Regions from separate parts of the Photobacterium sanguinicancri genome, predicted to be linked through region 3. Evidence: riboswitches for the same ligand, from Rfam matches in the RefSeq annotation. Region 3 holds a riboswitch; each other region holds the start of a gene.

Evidence for each region. Region 3 has a riboswitch for lysine ahead of OCU87_RS05115 (Na+/H+ antiporter NhaC family protein). Riboswitches for the same ligand answer to the same signal wherever they lie in the genome.
Region 1: it holds a riboswitch for lysine, as region 3 does, so the genes downstream of both, OCU87_RS06840 (Na+/H+ antiporter NhaC family protein) here and OCU87_RS05115 (Na+/H+ antiporter NhaC family protein) in region 3, are expected to answer to the same signal.
Region 2: it holds a riboswitch for lysine, as region 3 does, so the genes downstream of both, lysC (lysine-sensitive aspartokinase 3) here and OCU87_RS05115 (Na+/H+ antiporter NhaC family protein) in region 3, are expected to answer to the same signal.

What each region holds. Positions count from the first base shown of each region.
Region 1 is NZ_AP024850.1:1,422,091-1,427,991, reverse strand. Features, by position in the region: gene OCU87_RS06850 (hypothetical protein) at 1-28, shown strand, start outside; gene OCU87_RS06845 (MFS transporter) at 28-1,236, shown strand; lysine riboswitch at 1,555-1,726, shown strand; gene OCU87_RS06840 (Na+/H+ antiporter NhaC family protein) at 1,812-3,398, shown strand; gene htpX (protease HtpX) at 3,912-4,790, opposite strand; gene OCU87_RS06830 (hypothetical protein) at 5,196-5,354, shown strand; gene OCU87_RS06825 (GNAT family N-acetyltransferase) at 5,682-5,901, shown strand, end outside.
Region 2 is NZ_AP024850.1:318,727-324,627, forward strand. Features, by position in the region: gene metH (methionine synthase) at 1-1,359, shown strand, start outside; gene lysC (lysine-sensitive aspartokinase 3) at 1,432-2,730, opposite strand; lysine riboswitch at 2,920-3,118, opposite strand; gene OCU87_RS01565 (pyridoxal-phosphate-dependent aminotransferase family protein) at 3,341-4,459, shown strand; gene OCU87_RS01570 (PglL family O-oligosaccharyltransferase) at 4,545-5,901, opposite strand, start outside.
Region 3 is NZ_AP024850.1:1,033,018-1,038,918, forward strand. Features, by position in the region: gene OCU87_RS05105 (lytic murein transglycosylase) at 1-484, shown strand, start outside; gene OCU87_RS05110 (H-NS family histone-like protein) at 931-1,332, opposite strand; lysine riboswitch at 1,699-1,881, shown strand; gene OCU87_RS05115 (Na+/H+ antiporter NhaC family protein) at 1,974-3,569, shown strand; gene OCU87_RS05120 (thymidine kinase) at 3,790-4,368, shown strand; gene hisIE (bifunctional phosphoribosyl-AMP cyclohydrolase/phosphoribosyl-ATP diphosphatase HisIE) at 4,493-5,134, opposite strand; gene hisF (imidazole glycerol phosphate synthase subunit HisF) at 5,131-5,901, opposite strand, start outside.

The sequences.
Region 1 (5,901 bases), 390 kb from region 3:
TTCGGATTCACATACAGAGCACCATTAATGAGTATTTTTCGTTTTCCACTTTTAGTATGGATGGGAATAGGGACATTAATTTTTAGCCTTGGGATTAGGCAATCTTTTGGTATCTTCATGATGCCAATCTCAGATACATTTCAAACTGGCCGTGAGTTCTTTAGCTTTGCGATTGCCCTGCAAAACCTGTTATTTGGCATGTTCCAACCTTTTATTGGCATGGCATCGGATCGCTGGGGACCACGCCGCATTATTATGCTTGGGGCTGTTGCCTATGGTGCAGGACTGTACCTAACGTCAATCGCGACTGAGCCAAGCATGCTCTATGTCACTATTGGCATGTTGATCGGCCTTGGTTTAAGCGCAACCAGCTATGTGATCGTACTTGGGGCTATTGCACGCGTAGTACCTGCTGAACACACAGCAAAAGCATTTGGCCTAACCACCTCTGCGGGTTCGTTTGGTATGTTTGCGGTTATCCCTGGTGCACAATCGCTACTGACACATTTTGACTGGCAAACCGCATTGCAAATCTTTGCTTTATCTTGCTGTTTAATGATCGCATTCGCGAGCTTTATGAAAACAGAAAGTGCCAACAATAAAGGCGGTACTGTTGAAGATTCACAAACATTAAAACAAGCATTGTCTGAAGCCTTCAACCACAAAGGCTATTGGCTAATTCATGCGGGTTTCTTCGTATGTGGTTTTCATGTGATGTTTATTGCGACCCACTTACCTAGCTATTTGGCCGATAAAGGCTTACCCGGCAATATTGCCGCGATGGCATTAGCCTATGTGGGTATTTTTAATATCTTCGGATCGTATTTTTGGGGCGTAATGGGCGATAAGTTTGACAAACGCTATGTCATGACTTCGCTGTACCTTGTTCGTACTGTGGTTATTGCAGCCTTTGTTACTTTACCTGTTACTGAGCACACCGCTGCAATATTTGGTGGTGCGATTGGTTTTTGTTGGTTAGGTACAGTGCCGTTAACCTCTGGCTTAGTTCGTCAGATCTTCGGCGCGCGCTACTTATCAACCTTATACGGTTTAGTTTTCTTTACACACCAAGTGGGTAGCTTCTTAGGTGCTTGGGTCGGTGGTCGAATTTACGATTACTACGGTTCGTATGAACCTATTTGGTGGTCGACTGTAGTGCTGGCTTTCATTGCGGCATTACTTCATCTTCCAATCAACTGCAAACCAGTTGCTCGCTTGAAGGTGGCGTACAGTTAATCTGTAGTAATAAAGCTTTCAGATAGCACAACAGTAAGCACCTGGCTGCATAATAATTTATGCAGCCAATATTTCCCTACGTTCACCCTCCATTTTATCACCTCCGCCTAACAACAACTCTGCGCACACTTTGTTGCTAAAAAGTACCTGAGACATTCACAAAACGAACAATCCTCAATCATCTATTTGATATATTTATCATCACAATCAAAAAAATTGCATTTAACTGTGAATAAAGCGGATTATTTGATGACTAAAATATTCAACCACATATAATACCAACACTAGGCATTTCATTGGTATAATGGAGTTTGCCAACCCTAAAGTAGAGGCGCGCTGCCTAAAAGTATCCGAGTGGAGGGTGATTCCTTTGATGCCGGAGAAAGGAGCCAGCGCCGAAGTGACTGTGACTATCAACCTCAGTCGCTGGGTCTGTGCCGAATAGGTACAGAACTGCCATAGGTTTTTACTATGGAGCGCTGCCAGAAGGGGTAACAAGTGATCGTTATTATGCTTCTTAGTTACTCGTCCTTTCGGTAGATCTCCACCTTATATGTTGTAGGTGAACTGAGATCATGAACCTTTTTGATTTTTCGGACTCTCTTTGGTCCGTACTGCCCGCTATGATAGCGGTCATCCTTGCTGTTTCCACGCGTCGTGTTTTGCTATCTCTCGGCACAGGTATCGCAGCTGGTGCATTAATGCTTAACCATTATTCGCCGCTAGACACCCTTCACTATTTAGTCGGCAAAGTCTTAGCCATCGTATGGAGTGACGGCACGGTAAACGGCGACAATGTAAATATGATTATTTTCATGTTATTGCTTGGTGCGCTGATTAGCTTAATGAGTGTTTCTGGCGCAACGCAAGCTTTTGCCGATTGGGCTTCGGTTCGCTGTAAAGACCGCCGCAGTGCTAAGTCGCTAACGGGTTTAATGGTGTTTGTTTTCTTTATTGATGATTTCTTCCATAGCCTTTCCGTTGGTGCTATTTGCCGCCCAGTAACAGACCGCTTCAAAATCTCCCGCGCTAAACTTGCTTACCTACTCGACTCTACTGCCGCTCCTGTTTGTGTTTTGATGCCTATTTCATCTTGGGGTGCTTATATCATCGCACTTGTCGGTGGCATTATGGTTGCACATAACGTAACAGACCAAAGCCCTATCGCTGCGTTTGTAGAAATGATGCCAATGAACTTATACGCCGTGTTCACCCTTGTTATGGTGATATGCGTTATTTTCTTCCAGTTAGACATTGGCCCAATGCGTAAGCACGAAGCAAGAGCTCTAGAAGGTCAGCTTTGGGACGAATCACAAGGTAAACCTGCAGGCCTAGACGTAGAAGTACCTGAAGATGCTAAAGGCGGCATGATTGATATGGTATTGCCTATCTTCACACTAACCGCTGCGACTGTTTTCTTTATGGTGCAATCTGGCGCTGAAGTACTTGCCGCAAATGGCCGCGCATTTAGCGTTATTGGTTCATTTGAAAATACCAATGTTGGTTCATCACTGGTTTACGGTGCGATTTGTAGTTTAGTGGTTTCAGTTGGTTTGGCACTACGCTTAAAAATGAGCGCAAGTACGTGGCTTAAAGCTGCACCTCAAGGTATCTCTGCGATGATGCCTGCCATTGTTATTTTATTCTTCGCTTGGACTATTGGTGCTGTTGTTCGCGACATGCAAACAGGTATTTACTTAGCGTCTATGGCTAATGGTAATTTACCTATCGAATTGTTACCGGCGCTGGTATTCGTTTTATCTTGTGCAATGGCGTTTGCGACAGGTACAAGTTGGGGTACGTTCGGTATCATGCTGCCACTCGCAGGTGATATTGCAGCAGCAAGTGACATTGCGATGCTACTACCTATGCTGTCTGCTGTACTAGCAGGTGCGGTATTTGGAGATCACAGTTCGCCAATCTCAAGTACCAGTATTCTGTCTGCAACAGGTGCAGGCTGCCACCATATGGATCATGTGCTGACTCAACTTCCATACGCCTGCTCTGTCGCGTTTGGCGCACTACTAGGCTACTTAGCAATTGGCTACACTCATTCTGCGTGGGCAGGTCTGGCCGTCAGTGGTATCTGGTTCTTAGGTTTCTGTATTTTTGCAATGCGCAAGGTACAACCTGCTATGGCAAGTGAACCTGTTACGAACTAAGCAAGTTACCCTCAACGCTATCCACGGTTGAAATAGAAGAGCAAAGCTATCATGGCTTTGCTCTTTTTTTATATCGACATTATGGCTCCCTCATCAATATCAACTCAAATAAGTCAGTGTGCAGTTTTCTGCTTAATCGATGTTACGTAGGAAAAGACACATAGAATAAAGCGTAGATTTTGTCGTTCGTTATTCGACTTACAAAATTTATAACCCGATTGTCAGGGGCGTGTTTTAACCAGCAAAAACGATAAATTACTTAGCTGGCTTAGTATCCCATTAAGCGTTACCTATCATAACTACGATAGATTCAATTATCCCTTCGAAGTCAGAAAGTCAGAAAGTCAGAAAGTCAGAAAGTCAGAAAGTCAGAAAGTCAGATTATCAAATCAGCAGCAACAAAAAATGCCAGTCAGCAAAACTGACTGGCATTCGATTTGTACTTGTCACTCGCTTCTATTGCTAGCTGCGTAGCTTCAATATTCCGAGAGCTAACTCTTAATCAATTACCGATTAAAGGTGCTCACCACGGCGTAGTGCATCGATACGTTTTTCTAGCGGTGGGTGTGTCATGAATAGCTCAGACAGTGACTTCTTACCGTTAATACCAAATGCCATCATAGAACCTTCAAGTTGTGGTTCTTGGCTCATTTTCAAACGCTCTAGCGCGGCAATCATCTTTTGTTTACCCACTAGGTGAGCCGAACCTGCATCTGCCTTAAATTCACGATGGCGGCTGTACCACATGGTCAAGATGCTCGCCAAGAAGCCGAACAATACTTCCATGATAGAAGAGACGATAAAGTAAGTCATGTAGCTACCACCCTCGCCTTCTTCATCGTTACTGTTCACGCCACTGATAGCACCAGCAACTAAACGAGAGACGAAAATAACAAAGGTATTCACTACACCTTGCATCAAGGTCATCGTCACCATATCGCCATTCGCTATATGGCTAATTTCGTGAGCTAGTACAGCTTCAGCTTCATCACGAGTCATGCTGTGCATCAAACCTGTTGATACCGCAACCAATGAATCATCGCGCTTTGCACCTGTCGCAAAAGCATTGATGTCAGCAGAGTCGTAAATCGCTACCGTTGGCATACCGATGCCCGCTTTTTGCGCTTGACGCGAAACGGTTTCAATTAGCCAATGTTCAGTTTCATTTCGAGGGTGTTCAATCACTGAACCGCCCACTGAACGCAACGCCATCTTCTTCGACATGAATAGAGAGAACAGCGAGCCACCAAAACCAAATAGTGCCGCCATAACAAGTAAGCCAGAAAGACTACCCGGCTGCATACCTGTGACAGCATAAACAATGTTCAAGACGACACTGAATACCAACATAACGGCAAGGTTGGTTGCCAAAAACAATGCAATACGCTTCATATTTGTAGTTTTCTCCAATAAAAGAAGCTTCAACAGCTTTATTGTTAATATGCCATTACAACTGTATACACACTGGATTGGTATATACGTAAAAAGCATTTAACGAGTTATCTATATAGTATGGTCGATCAAAGTGATTACAAGTGAAAGTAGCAAATTGTTACTTTTCGTTAGCTAGTATACATTTCCCTTCTAACCAATAACCGCTAGCCCATTGTATCGAAAGAGTTTTCTATACAACAATAGATATTAAGACTAAGTTACAAATTAACCTCACTAGCTGATTAAATGCTGAACAAAGTGTTTTTTTATTAGTATAAGACCTTAGTCGTATTGCATAGATCATGCTAGTTAGCTATTGTCGATAGCATATAGAACGAATGTCATATCTATCAAGGAGGAAAAATGGCAGATCAAGAGAATTACCAAGTTGCAATTGATATCCTTCGCTGCCATCTGGGCATGACTGCAGATGAAGCGCACAAAGAACTTGGTTTAGATCAGTCAGGCACGCAACAGCTATCTTCAACACAAGAAGCACTTATTGGTTTAACACAAGACTAAAATCTGTTCTTCAACGTTATAGCTTGCTCAGATGAATCCCCTGTCACTCGCGGGGGATTTTTGTATCAGACCTTCCTCACCTTAATCTATGCCTTTACTCTGCGCTTGACCTAATAGTAATCCGACCCAAACTATCGTCACCTATCACAACATTTTCACGCATTCCAAAAAGTGTCGGAAATATTCAATCAGTCTTACGCACTCTTCACTATCATCACCTTGTAATATCCATTCCATCGATTAGCTAGTCAGACATTGCGCAGGAAAAGCAAGAATGATTTGATAATCAATGAGCTTGGTATAATTCCAATTATAAGGTTTACAACATTGTCTACTCTATCTCTTAAAAAAGGCCAGCCTGTTGCGTTAACGTCAACGCTGAATATGTCATTAATTACCCAAAGCGACTTACCTGACATTATCGATATGCTTGGGAATCCAGCGGTAAACGAATACCTATTTTTTGCCCCTGCGCCCGTTGAAATTTATGAAGGTTTCTTTGGTCCAATTATAGAAAACACCGAAAGTGCAATAGCTGCAGGTGAAT
Region 2 (5,901 bases), 710 kb from region 3:
TGTAATAACTATGAGATTATTGATCTTGGAGTGATGGTATCTTGTGAAAAGATCCTCAAAGTGGCGAAAGAAGAAAATGTCGACATTGTTGGGTTAAGTGGCCTGATTACCCCATCGCTTGATGAAATGGTCCACGTAGCCAAAGAAATGGAACGACAAGGTTTTGATTTACCGCTTTTGATTGGCGGTGCCACCACTTCAAAAGCACATACAGCGGTTAAGATAGAGCAAAATTATCATGCGCCTGTGGTGTATGTATCGAATGCATCTCGTGCTGTTGGAGTATGCTCTGCGTTATTGTCTGATGCGCAGCGACCAGCTTTTGTTGAGCGGTTAGATAAAGAATATGACGTAGTACGCGATCAACATAGTCGTAAAAAAACTCGCACCGCCCCTGTCACGCTAGAGCAAGCTCGTGAGAACTGTGTTGATATTGATTGGAATGAATACACGCCCCCTATTCCTGCGAAGCCGGGTGTACATATATTCAAAGACTTTCCGGTTGCGGAATTACGCCAATATATCGATTGGACACCCTTTTTCATGACTTGGTCGCTAAGTGGTAAATACCCGACGATTTTACGCCATGAAGTGGTAGGGGAAGAAGCACAGCGTTTGTTTAATGATGCGAATGCATTATTGGATGAGATCGAACAAAAAGGCATGATCAAAGCAAATGGTGTTTGTGGCTTATTCCCGGCTAATAACATTGGCGATGACGTTGAAGTATATACCGACGACACTCGCACGGAAGTATTAACAGTGCTGCATGGTTTACGTCAGCAGACAAAGAAAACCAAAGGGGCTAACTACTGTCTGTCGGACTATATTGCACCGAAGAAAAGTAATAAGCCTGATTGGATTGGTGCGTTTGCGGTAACTGGTGGTATTGGTGAATATGACATTGCCGAGCAATTTAAAGAAGCGGGTGACGATTATAATGCCATCATGATCCAAGCCGTTGCGGATCGATTGGCGGAAGCATTTGCTGAATGTTTACATAGAAAAGTACGCACAGAACTATGGGGGTTCTCCCCTGATGAAGAGCTGACTAATGATGATTTGATCCGAGAGAAATATCAGGGCATTCGCCCTGCACCGGGTTACCCTGCATGTCCAGAACATACTGAAAAAGGCGCGATTTGGTCACTGCTAGAACCTGAACAAAATGCTGGAATGACGTTAACTGAAAGCTATGCGATGTGGCCGGGAGCTGCAGTTTCAGGTTGGTACTTCTCTCACCCAGAATCTCGTTATTTTGCAGTCGCACAAATTCAGAAGGATCAGGCGGAAGACTATGCACAACGAAAAGGTTGGACATTAGAAGAGGCTGAAAAGTGGTTAGGGCCAAATTTATAGCGATTACCCTTACGCATTAAAATGGAAAGGCACTCACAGAGTGCCTTTTTATTTTTTATCTATTATGAGAGCTTAATGCTCTTCAAATAATTGCTGATGTAGCTGTTGCACGATTGGCTTCGCATTGTCTTGATCAATCAAGAAACAGAGATTGTGCGGGCTTGCGCCATAGCAGACCATCCGAAGCTGATAATCATCGAGAGAACCAAATACTTGACTCACAGAGCCTTGGATATGGCTCATTTGGTTACCAATCAATGCGACTAAGCAGAGCCCTTGCTCTACTTCTACTCGGCACCATTCGTTCAGAGCTTCAATTGCTGCTTGTGGTAGTGTCGGAGCACCACCTGCCGTATCGGTTTGATCCAGTGTCAGTGAAACGCTAACTTCTGATGTCGTAATTAAATCAACCGATATTTTATGCTCAGCTAAAATACGAAAGACTTCAGCGAGAAAACCATAAGCATGGAACATATTCAAACTAGTGAGCGTCACCATAGTTTGGTTGCAACGTAGTGCTACCGCTCGAAAAAGAGGTGCATCGCTAACTGTTTGTCGAATCCAAGTCCCTCCTTGCCCTGGTGCTTTTGACGAGCCAACAAAAACTGGAATTTGTTGGCGTATCGCAGGAACTAAGGTTGAGGGGTGGAGAATTTTCGCTCCGAAATTGGCCATTTCAGAGGCTTCGCTAAAGCTGATTTCTTTAATGGGTTGTGCTTTGGCGGTAATACGAGGATCTGTGGTGTACATCCCTGGCACATCGGTCCAAATTTCTAAGGTGGTTGCATTGATTGCCTCTGCCATTAATGCGGCACTGTAATCACTGCCGCCACGACCTAGAGTTGTCGTGTGGTTGCTCTCATCAGAACCAATAAACCCTTGGCTAACCACAACGTGATGCTGTAATTGGCTGCGGAGGTGATCGTTACTGAGTTGACGAATCGCAGTGGGGTTAGGAATGGCTTTGCCGTGTTGACTGTCCGTTCGCATCACTTGGCGGATATCGAATCGAATTGCATCAATACCTTGCTCTCGAAGAATTTGTGTAAATAAATGGGTCGAGAGTAGTTCGCCATTTGCTACTAATTGATCGGTAATCGCAGCACTCGGTTGCTCAATGGCTTGCTCTGAAAGTGCAGCTATATTCTCTAATAGAACTTGGATAGCGGCGGCTGGGATTTCAGGTGACTGAAGTTGATCGAGCACGGATTGGTGGGTATCGTTCAGGGTTTGGAGTCGCTGCTGACGTAATGCATTATCTGCAATGCCCTGAGATAATTCTACTAGCAAGTTGGTGACCCCAGAGCATGCGCTGATCAAGACAAGGCGTGTTGCTGGGCTATTTGCCACAATGTGAGCACTACGCTGCATCGCATTAAAGTCGGCAACACTAGTGCCACCAAACTTAGCGACGGTCAGGGCTGGTGATGTTGAGGGTGATACAGTCGGGCTCAAAACATGTCTCCTAAAAACAGCATAAAGTATAGGAATCGGATGAAATAAGCGGGAGGTGCTGCTAGTACTGTAGCAGTATCAAACGGTGAACGGATAAAAATCACGACAACCAGAAGCTCCCCATATCAGACCTTTTTGATTCCATTCAAAAGGCAAAATATGACAGCCAGAAGGATTCAACCTTCAAAGCCGATATAGCCGATCCCCTGTTCGGACATATCTCGGCGTTACTCCCCCTCTTAGCTTGGCATTGGGGTGGGGCCCCGCCAAACAAATACCTGGGTAACGCTCCTCTTCTGTTTTTACCTGCTGAGAATATCAGCAGGATGAACAAAAACTGAATAGCCATTCAATAGGATTTATGGTGGGGTTGTCAATACATCAATGATTGATTATGCAAATAAATTGAAATAACTTGTGTAGGTAAACCGAAATCGCGAGCTTTGAAACAAAGATAAACATCGACCTACATTATTCTGATATATAACTACACATAAGCGTCAGATACCTTTTAAGGAGAATTACAATGACAATAGGAAGCTTCTACCCACCTCAACGTACTTTGATGGGGCCTGGTCCATCCGATATCTACCCACAAGTATTACAAGCGTTAAGTCGTCCGACTGTTGGTCACCTTGATCCGAGTTTCATTGGTATGATGGATGAACTAAAGCAGTTATTACAGTACGCATTTCAGACCAAAAATAGCTTTACGATTGCGGTCTCTGCGCCGGGAAGTGCGGGGATGGAAGCGTGTTTTGTTAACTTGGTTGAACCAGGCGATAAAGTCATTGTATGTCGCAATGGGGTATTTGGCGATCGTATGCGCGAGAACGTAATTCGCTGTGGTGGTGAGGCGGTTATTGTTGATAACGCATGGGGAGAGCCCGTTGATCCCGCATTGGTTGAACAAGCGTTGGTACAGCACCCCGACGCTAAAGTGGTCGCTTTTGTGCATGCCGAAACATCAACAGGGGCATTGAGTGATGCAAAGGCAATCGCAGAAATCGCACGTCAGCATGATTGCTTAACCATAGTTGATGCAGTGACATCTCTGGGTGGGGTTCCTTTGCTGGTGGATGAGTGGCAACTTGATGCTGTCTATTCTGGCAGTCAGAAATGTTTATCTTGTGTTCCGGGATTATCACCACTGACGTTCTCACAACGCGCTATCGATAAGATAGAAGCGCGTACGACCCCTGTTCAGAGCTGGTTTTTGGATCAAAGCTTAGTACTGGGTTATTGGAGTGGGGAAGGTAAGCGTAGCTACCACCATACCGCGCCAGTGAATAGCCTTTATGCATTACATGAAGCGTTAGTATTATTGCAGCAAGAAGGCTTAGAAAATGCCTGGCAGCGTCATCAAGATGCGCACTTAGCTTTACGTGAAGGTCTTGAGCAACTCGGTATTCAATTTGTGGTGGCAGAAGAACACCGTTTACCGCAATTAAACGCTATTTATATTCCTGATGGTGTAGATGATGCCGAAGTGAGAAAGACCTTACTGATGCGATATAACCTTGAAATAGGGGCTGGCCTAGGTGCATTAGCGGGTAAAGCATGGCGTATTGGCTTGATGGGGTATGCAGCACGGAACGAGAATGTCGCTCTGTGTTTAAAAGCATTAGAAAGTACCTTGAAATAGTACGATGAGACAGTGATGTAGAAATGGCGACCGTTATGGTCGCCATTTTTATATGTTAAATGATCGATAGGTGGCGAAAAGAGGGTTATTCAACGGCAGGTTTAGCTGCTGATGTGACATCTGATAGCTCACTCAACGATTGAACCGCGAGTGCATCACTGAAATCACCCTCAGGAAATAAGAACTTAGCCTCTTGATAGATCTGTTCGGCATGAGCGTTATCTCCGAGTAAGCAATAAGACAATATTAAGTTGCCATACAGTTGTTCCCGTGGCCATGTTTTTGCTTTCACGGTCGCCCAGCGAATATATTCTTCAATCAATTCGGGTTTATTCAGCGTTTGAGCCAGTTCAAGCTGGGGCTGATGTAATGCCCACTCATAGCGGTGTTTCCAGGCCCAAGGGTTATTGACCTTCATTAAATAATCGATATTTAACGGTAAGGTGCTTTCAAACTTTGTCAGCATACGACCTGAATATAGGGTGGTGATCATATAACTACTGACGAGTAGCGGAATGAGTAAGGCACTGACCTTTATCCCTAATACGTAATTCAGTCCTTTTTTATGGTATTTCGCGGTGAGGTTATCCACCCAGTAGATCAGAATAATAAAGATCACCCAATGTACCAGCGAGTGATAAAACGGATACTCTAATTGGGTATGCAGTGTGATTGGGAAAAACAGAGCGACAAGTGCTAACTGCGTGCCATCACGGGCTTTTTTAATTTTAAATATAACCGCAGCGGCTGCAATCAGTAATACGATAAGTGGCACTATGCCACCTTCAGCAGCCCAAAAGGTTAACTCATTGTGTGGATGATCAAGTGCCGGCAATCCCGCAGGTTGCGATGGATCTGCGTGATGCCAACGGGCTGTTTGGGTAAGGTAAGACACTTCAAAAGTGCCGTAGCCATAACCTGTTAAGGGCTCAGTGGTGAACATCTTAATAGCTTGAGGTGTAATTGTGCTGCGTACATCAGATAATGTGATCTTATTTGTATTGGTCTCTATTTGTGAGTGTTGATTTACAGCATAAGACGTCGTTAGACCGAGTACGATCATCAATAGCCACATCCGCCACTGTGCTTTAGCGGCGAATTGTTTGAGGTAAGGGATCAGTAACGCAACACCGACAATTGCGCCAAGCCAACCCGTGCGAGAACTCAGCACGATAAGAATTGGAATAATCAGTACAGGCGTAATAAGTAGCAGCAGTTGTTGGAACGACCATTTACCACGGTACATCGGCATACGTGCAAGTAAGTATCCTGAAAGCACGAGTCCTGTCGCTAAGAAGCTGGCCATGACATTAGGCTGTTGGAAAATACCGTGCGGACGACTTTGGGTTGGATCAAAGCCAAAGGCGTTATTCGGTTCTATCCATAAGTATTGATACCAGCCAAATAAGGTCTGAGTCAGAATGCCTAATAGGATAAACCAT
Region 3 (5,901 bases):
ACTTGATGAAGGCCATATTAGTGCGAAAAATATGAAAGGTTCATGGGCGGGGGCGATGGGGCAACCTCAGTTTATGCCGACCTCGTTTTTGACCTTTGCCGTTGATGGAAATAATGATGGCCGCGTTGATATTTGGAATACTCAAGCCGATGTCTTTGCTTCTGCCGCTAATTATTTGAGTAAATCAGGTTGGGATGATACTTATACTTGGGGTCGACAAGTCAGTATTCCGAATCTTCCTGAAGAGCTGAAAGGCGTGCAATCAGAGAAAGCGAAAACGCTAACTGAATGGCAAGCTTTAGGTGTTCGAAAGTTAGATGGTGGCGCTTTACCTAATGTAGATATTAACGCGTGGTTGATACAGCCAGATGACCAACATGGTCGTGCTTATTTGATTTACGGTAATTATCAAGCACTGCTGAAGTGGAATCGTTCGCATTATTTTGCTCTAGCCGTCAGTCATTTGGCTGATCGAATTCGTTAAAAGCATATGATATATAGTTAAAAGTCAGAGCCTGTTGCTCTGGCTTTTTTGTATGGACTATCAATGGAGTGGGAGTGTTCATTGCAATTATCTAATGCAGAGGCTGGTAATATCTGAAGAAGATAGCCTAGATCTAAGGCTGTTGCTGCAGCAAGACGTTCTAATTACAAACTGAATAGAGAGGTTATTTTAAATCTGAATACATTAGTGTTTACACTGTGCTCTATAAGCTAGCGTGATGTTTAGTTACTCGTTAGATTAAATATCAGTAAGGTTAGGTACAGGAAATGTGCCTGAGGGGGCTGGTTGGTTATAGTGGGAAGATATTATCTGAGTTGCTTATCCCTATTATTATAATAACGATGAATATGATTAAGAAGTGGAACACGCTGATTTTGGATACAAAAAAACCCAGGCTGTGCTGGGTTTTTATCAAGAATAAGAAATTAAATTTCAAATTCTTCTAGAGAGCGACCTTGGTCAAGCGCAGTTTTTAGCGCAGAAGGTGTACGACCTTGGCCTGTCCATGTTTTTTCTTCGCCATTTTCATCAACGAATTTATATTTAGCAGGACGAGCAGCGCGTTTTGCTTTTGGTGCTTTAGCGCCACCAGCAGAACCTAATAGTTCTTCTGGGTCGATACCGTCAGCTAGTAGCATTTCACGGTATTGATTAAGTTTCTCTGTACGTTCATTCTCTTTAGCGATTTCTTCAGCTTCTGATTCTTCACGTTCTGAAACGACAGCTTGAAGTTTTTCAAGACCTTCTTGAAGTTGCTCTAGAGTATATTCGCGAGCAAGAGCACGAAGGCTACGTAGGTTTAATAGTGCTTTTAATGCATCAGACATTTTTTATTTCCTGTTCGTTTAAACTGGCTTGAAATAAGAATAGCAGTCAAAAGTTAATAAGTGCAATAGTAATACTTCACACCTAATTTGCCAAACAAATTATTAATTAAAGTTATTAATAATTATTAAATTGAGATTTTCGTGATTTTCTTTAATTAGATTTATGTTGTTTTAAAGTAAATGTGACCTAGCTATAAAATCGAATGGATAATAGCCAAGCCCTAAATAGACAATGCTAGTAACTTAATGCTTCTTTGGGTTGTGCGATTTTTGAGCTCGCTGGTAAAATTATTCACTGTTTATGTTAAAAAATTCACCTTAACTTATTGCATCTTTGATTCGATTCCGTAGAATGGTTTGTACCTTCTAAAGGGTAGAGGTGCATTGTCTATAAGTAATTTGCTGGAGGTGATTCCGTTGATAGCAAATGAAAGGAGCCAATGCCGAAGTGAGAAATGAGTATCAAACATTCTTGCTGGGGTTGTCATCGAATAGAGGCAACACTGCCATAGTATATAATTACATTAACTATGGAGCGCTACTGTGGGGTCGGGGAGCTTTCAGCTCTCCTTATCGGCATCTCATCATGGCACAATTGTGCCAGCAGTAGATCTCCAACCAGATCGGTTGTAGTAGAGATCATGAATATTGTAGATTTTTCAAATTCCTCCATTTCGTTATTGCCCCCATTGGTGGCACTAGGTTTAGCGATTTTAACGCGTCGCGTTTTACTTTCGCTGGGTATGGGTGTTGCTCTTGGCGCACTATTACTTACAGACTTTTCCTTCACTCATTCAACAAGTTATATCGGAACCACCGTTGCTGGTTTATTCATTGATGACGGCGCAATAAATAGCTGGAACATGAGTATTGTTGCTTTCCTTATTCTATTAGGAATGACGACGGCTTTATTAACCTTATCTGGTGGCACACGTGCTTTTGCAGAATGGGCACAAACTCGGATTAAAACTAAACGAGGCTCTAAGCTTCTTGCTGCATTTTTAGGCGTGTTCATTTTTGTAGACGACTATTTTAATAGCCTAGCAGTAGGTGCAATTGCCCGCCCAGTGACCGATCGCTACTATGTATCTCGTGCAAAGCTGGCGTATATTCTTGATTCAACAGCTGCTCCTATGTGTGTATTGATGCCAGCATCAAGTTGGGGGGCATACATCATTACGATTGTTGGCGGTATTTTAGTTTCACATGGTGTGACTGAATATTCCGCGTTAAGTGCTTTCATGCAGCTGGCACCAATGAATTTTTATGCTGTGTTTGCTTTGCTAATGGTGTTTGTGGTCTCTTGGTTCCAAATTGATGTGGGTCCAATGCTTAAACATGAATTAGAAGCCAGTCGTGGTCATGGGTTTGATGATGGTGACGATGACAATAAAGCGAAAGATCTCAATGATGAGTTAGAAATAGAAGAAAGTGAAAATGGACGTGTAGCCGACTTGGTTATGCCAATTATTGCTCTTATTATTTCTACTTTCTTCTTCTTGATCTTTACGGGCTATCAAGCGTTAGCGGCTGACGGTATAGCATTTAATCTACTTGGTGCATTTGAAAATACCGATGTGGGTTTATCATTGTGCTACGGTGGTTTAATTGGTTTTATAGCTGCGCTAATTCCAGTTATTCGTCAGCGTATTCCTGTTCCAGATGTCGCGCATACATTGTGGATTGGTGCTAAATCAATGTTTGGTGCAATCTTAATCCTACTATTTGCTTGGAGTATTGGTAGCGTTATCGGGGATATGGAAACGGGTAAATACCTTTCTACCTTGGTACAAGGCAATGTTAACCCAATGCTACTTCCTGTGATTTTGTTTGCCTTGGCGGGTGTGATGGCATTCTCGACCGGCACGTCATGGGGTACGTTTGGTATCATGCTTCCTATTGCAGGTGATCTTGCTGGTGCCACCGATATTGCCTTAATGCTTCCTATGCTGGCGGCAGTATTGGCTGGTTCTGTATTTGGTGACCATTGTTCTCCTATTTCAGATACCACCATCCTGTCTTCAACAGGGGCGCGTTGTCATCATATCGATCACGTATCAACGCAGTTACCTTACGCGTTGGCGGTTGCCCTTGTATCCGCTATTGGTTTCGTTGTACTCGGTTTTACCGATTCTTTAGCGGTCTCTTTCTTGGCGGCGACATTAGCCTTCATTATTGTATGTACTTTCTTAGGGTGGTTATCTCGCCGTCGATTGTCATCACCAGTGAATGTTTAACTGGTGATACAATGTGTGGTGTATAAGCACATCTAATAACATTTGTGAATGATTAAAAACCAGCATTGTGAGGTGCTGGTTTTTTTATGGACGCTATTTCTTATAACATGGGTAAAGTCGTAAAAACTTGTGTCTATCGTTGCGTGTGACTTTAATTATTCGCGTATTTTATGTAGCATCTCGTCCGCACTTTCTTCACCCAGATGACTAGGAAAGCCTCATGGCCCAGATGTACTTTTATTACTCTGCAATGAATGCAGGTAAATCAACCACATTACTTCAATCTTCATTTAATTATCGCGAACGTGGTATGACACCTGTTATTTTCACTGCGGCACTTGATGATCGTTTTGGTAAGGGTAAAGTGACATCGCGTATTGGTTTACAAGAAGAAGCCGAGCTTTTTACCAATGATGATAACTTATTTGATCGCATTGCGACGATTCATGATGGGCAGAGAATTGATTGTGTGTTGATTGATGAATGCCAATTCTTGAGTAAAGAACAGGTATATCAGTTAACCGAGGTGGTCGATAAGTTACATATCCCGGTATTATGCTACGGTTTACGTAGTGACTTCCGTGGTGAGTTATTTGAAGGCAGCCGTTATTTATTATCTTGGGCTGATAAGTTGGTTGAATTAAAAACAATTTGTCACTGTGGGCGTAAAGCGAATATGGTGATTCGCCAGGATGAAACCGGACAAGCGATTGCTGATGGTGATCAAGTGGTTATTGGTGGAAATGACCGTTATGTGTCGGTATGCCGTCGACATTATAAAGAAGCCTTAGGTCGTTAATTACATTACCTAAAGGGCGGATTAAGATTTAATAAAAAGCCCGTAACGTGACTATAAATAGTTGTCGTTACGGGCTTTTTGCTATTTATGCATATCCTGCATCTAAATGCGGCTTATCAATAATTTACTTATTATGGCGTTCTTCTAAACGTTTAGTTATGTCAGATAGCGATAAACCTTGGTCCTGCAGTAATACAATTAAGTGATAAAGCAAATCAGCAGATTCGTTAACTAATTCCGCCTTATCACCCGACGTTGCCGCAAGCGCGACTTCAACACCTTCTTCGCCCACTTTTTGCGAAATACGTTTGGTGCCACGGGCATATAAACTGGCGGTATAAGAAGATTCGGGATCACTATTTTTACGACTAGCCAAGACTTGCTCAAGTTGATGAAGAAACACCAAAGCAGGTTGTTCAGATGGGGTGGCATTTGGATTGTCAAAACAGGTGGTTGTGCCTAAGTGGCAGGTTGGACCCACAGGGTTAACCTTCACTAGCAAGGTATCTTTATCACAATCGAGATCAATACTTTTTAGTGCTAATACGTTGCCAGAGGTTTCGCCTTTGGTCCATAAGCGGGACTTGGTGCGAGACCAAAAGGTAACTTGCTGAGTGTCTAATGTTTTTGCTAGAGCTTCGGTATTCATGTACCCCAGCATCAGTACTTGACCGCTGGTATTATCTTGCACAATAGCTGGAATTAAGCCGTCTACTTTTTCCCAGTTAATTTCGGTATTTAAATCTAAAGTCGGGGCTGCACTCATAGTCGGATCTCCACATTTTGCTCTTTAAGGTACTGCTTTAGTTCACCAATATTGATGATTTGTTTGTGGAAGACAGAAGCAGCAAGCGCACCGTCCACATTAGCTTGTTGAAATGCATCGGCAAAGTGCACCATTTCACCTGCGCCACCAGAGGCGATTAATGGAACATGACAAACCTCACGCACCATGTTGAGTTGGGTAAGGTCGTAGCCATTACGTACGCCATCTTGGTTCATCATATTAAGCACGATTTCACCCGCGCCTCGGCGTTGTACTTCTTGCACCCAATCACGTGTTTCCCATTGGGTTGCTTGGGTTCGGTTTTCATCCCCAGTGAATTGATAGACTTGGTATTTACCTGTTTCAGCGTCAAAGTAGGAGTCAATCCCGACGACAATGCACTGCACGCCAAATTTATCGGCAAGCTCAGTGATCAATTCTGGCTTGGCAAGTGCAGGGGAGTTAATCGATACTTTATCAGCACCGAATTGTAAGATACGACTCGCATCGTCAGCAGATTTAATCCCGCCGGCGACACAGAAAGGAATGTCGATCACTTCGGCAACACGCGCTACCCAACTTTTGTCGACCACTCGACCGTCACTGGATGCGGTAATATCATAAAAGACTAATTCATCTGCGCCTTCTTCAGCGTAGCGTTTGGCGAGAGGGACAATATCGCCAATAATCTCGTGATTACGAAATTGCACCCCTTTCACCACTTGGCCATCTCGTACATCTAAACAAGGCACAATACGTCTTGCTAA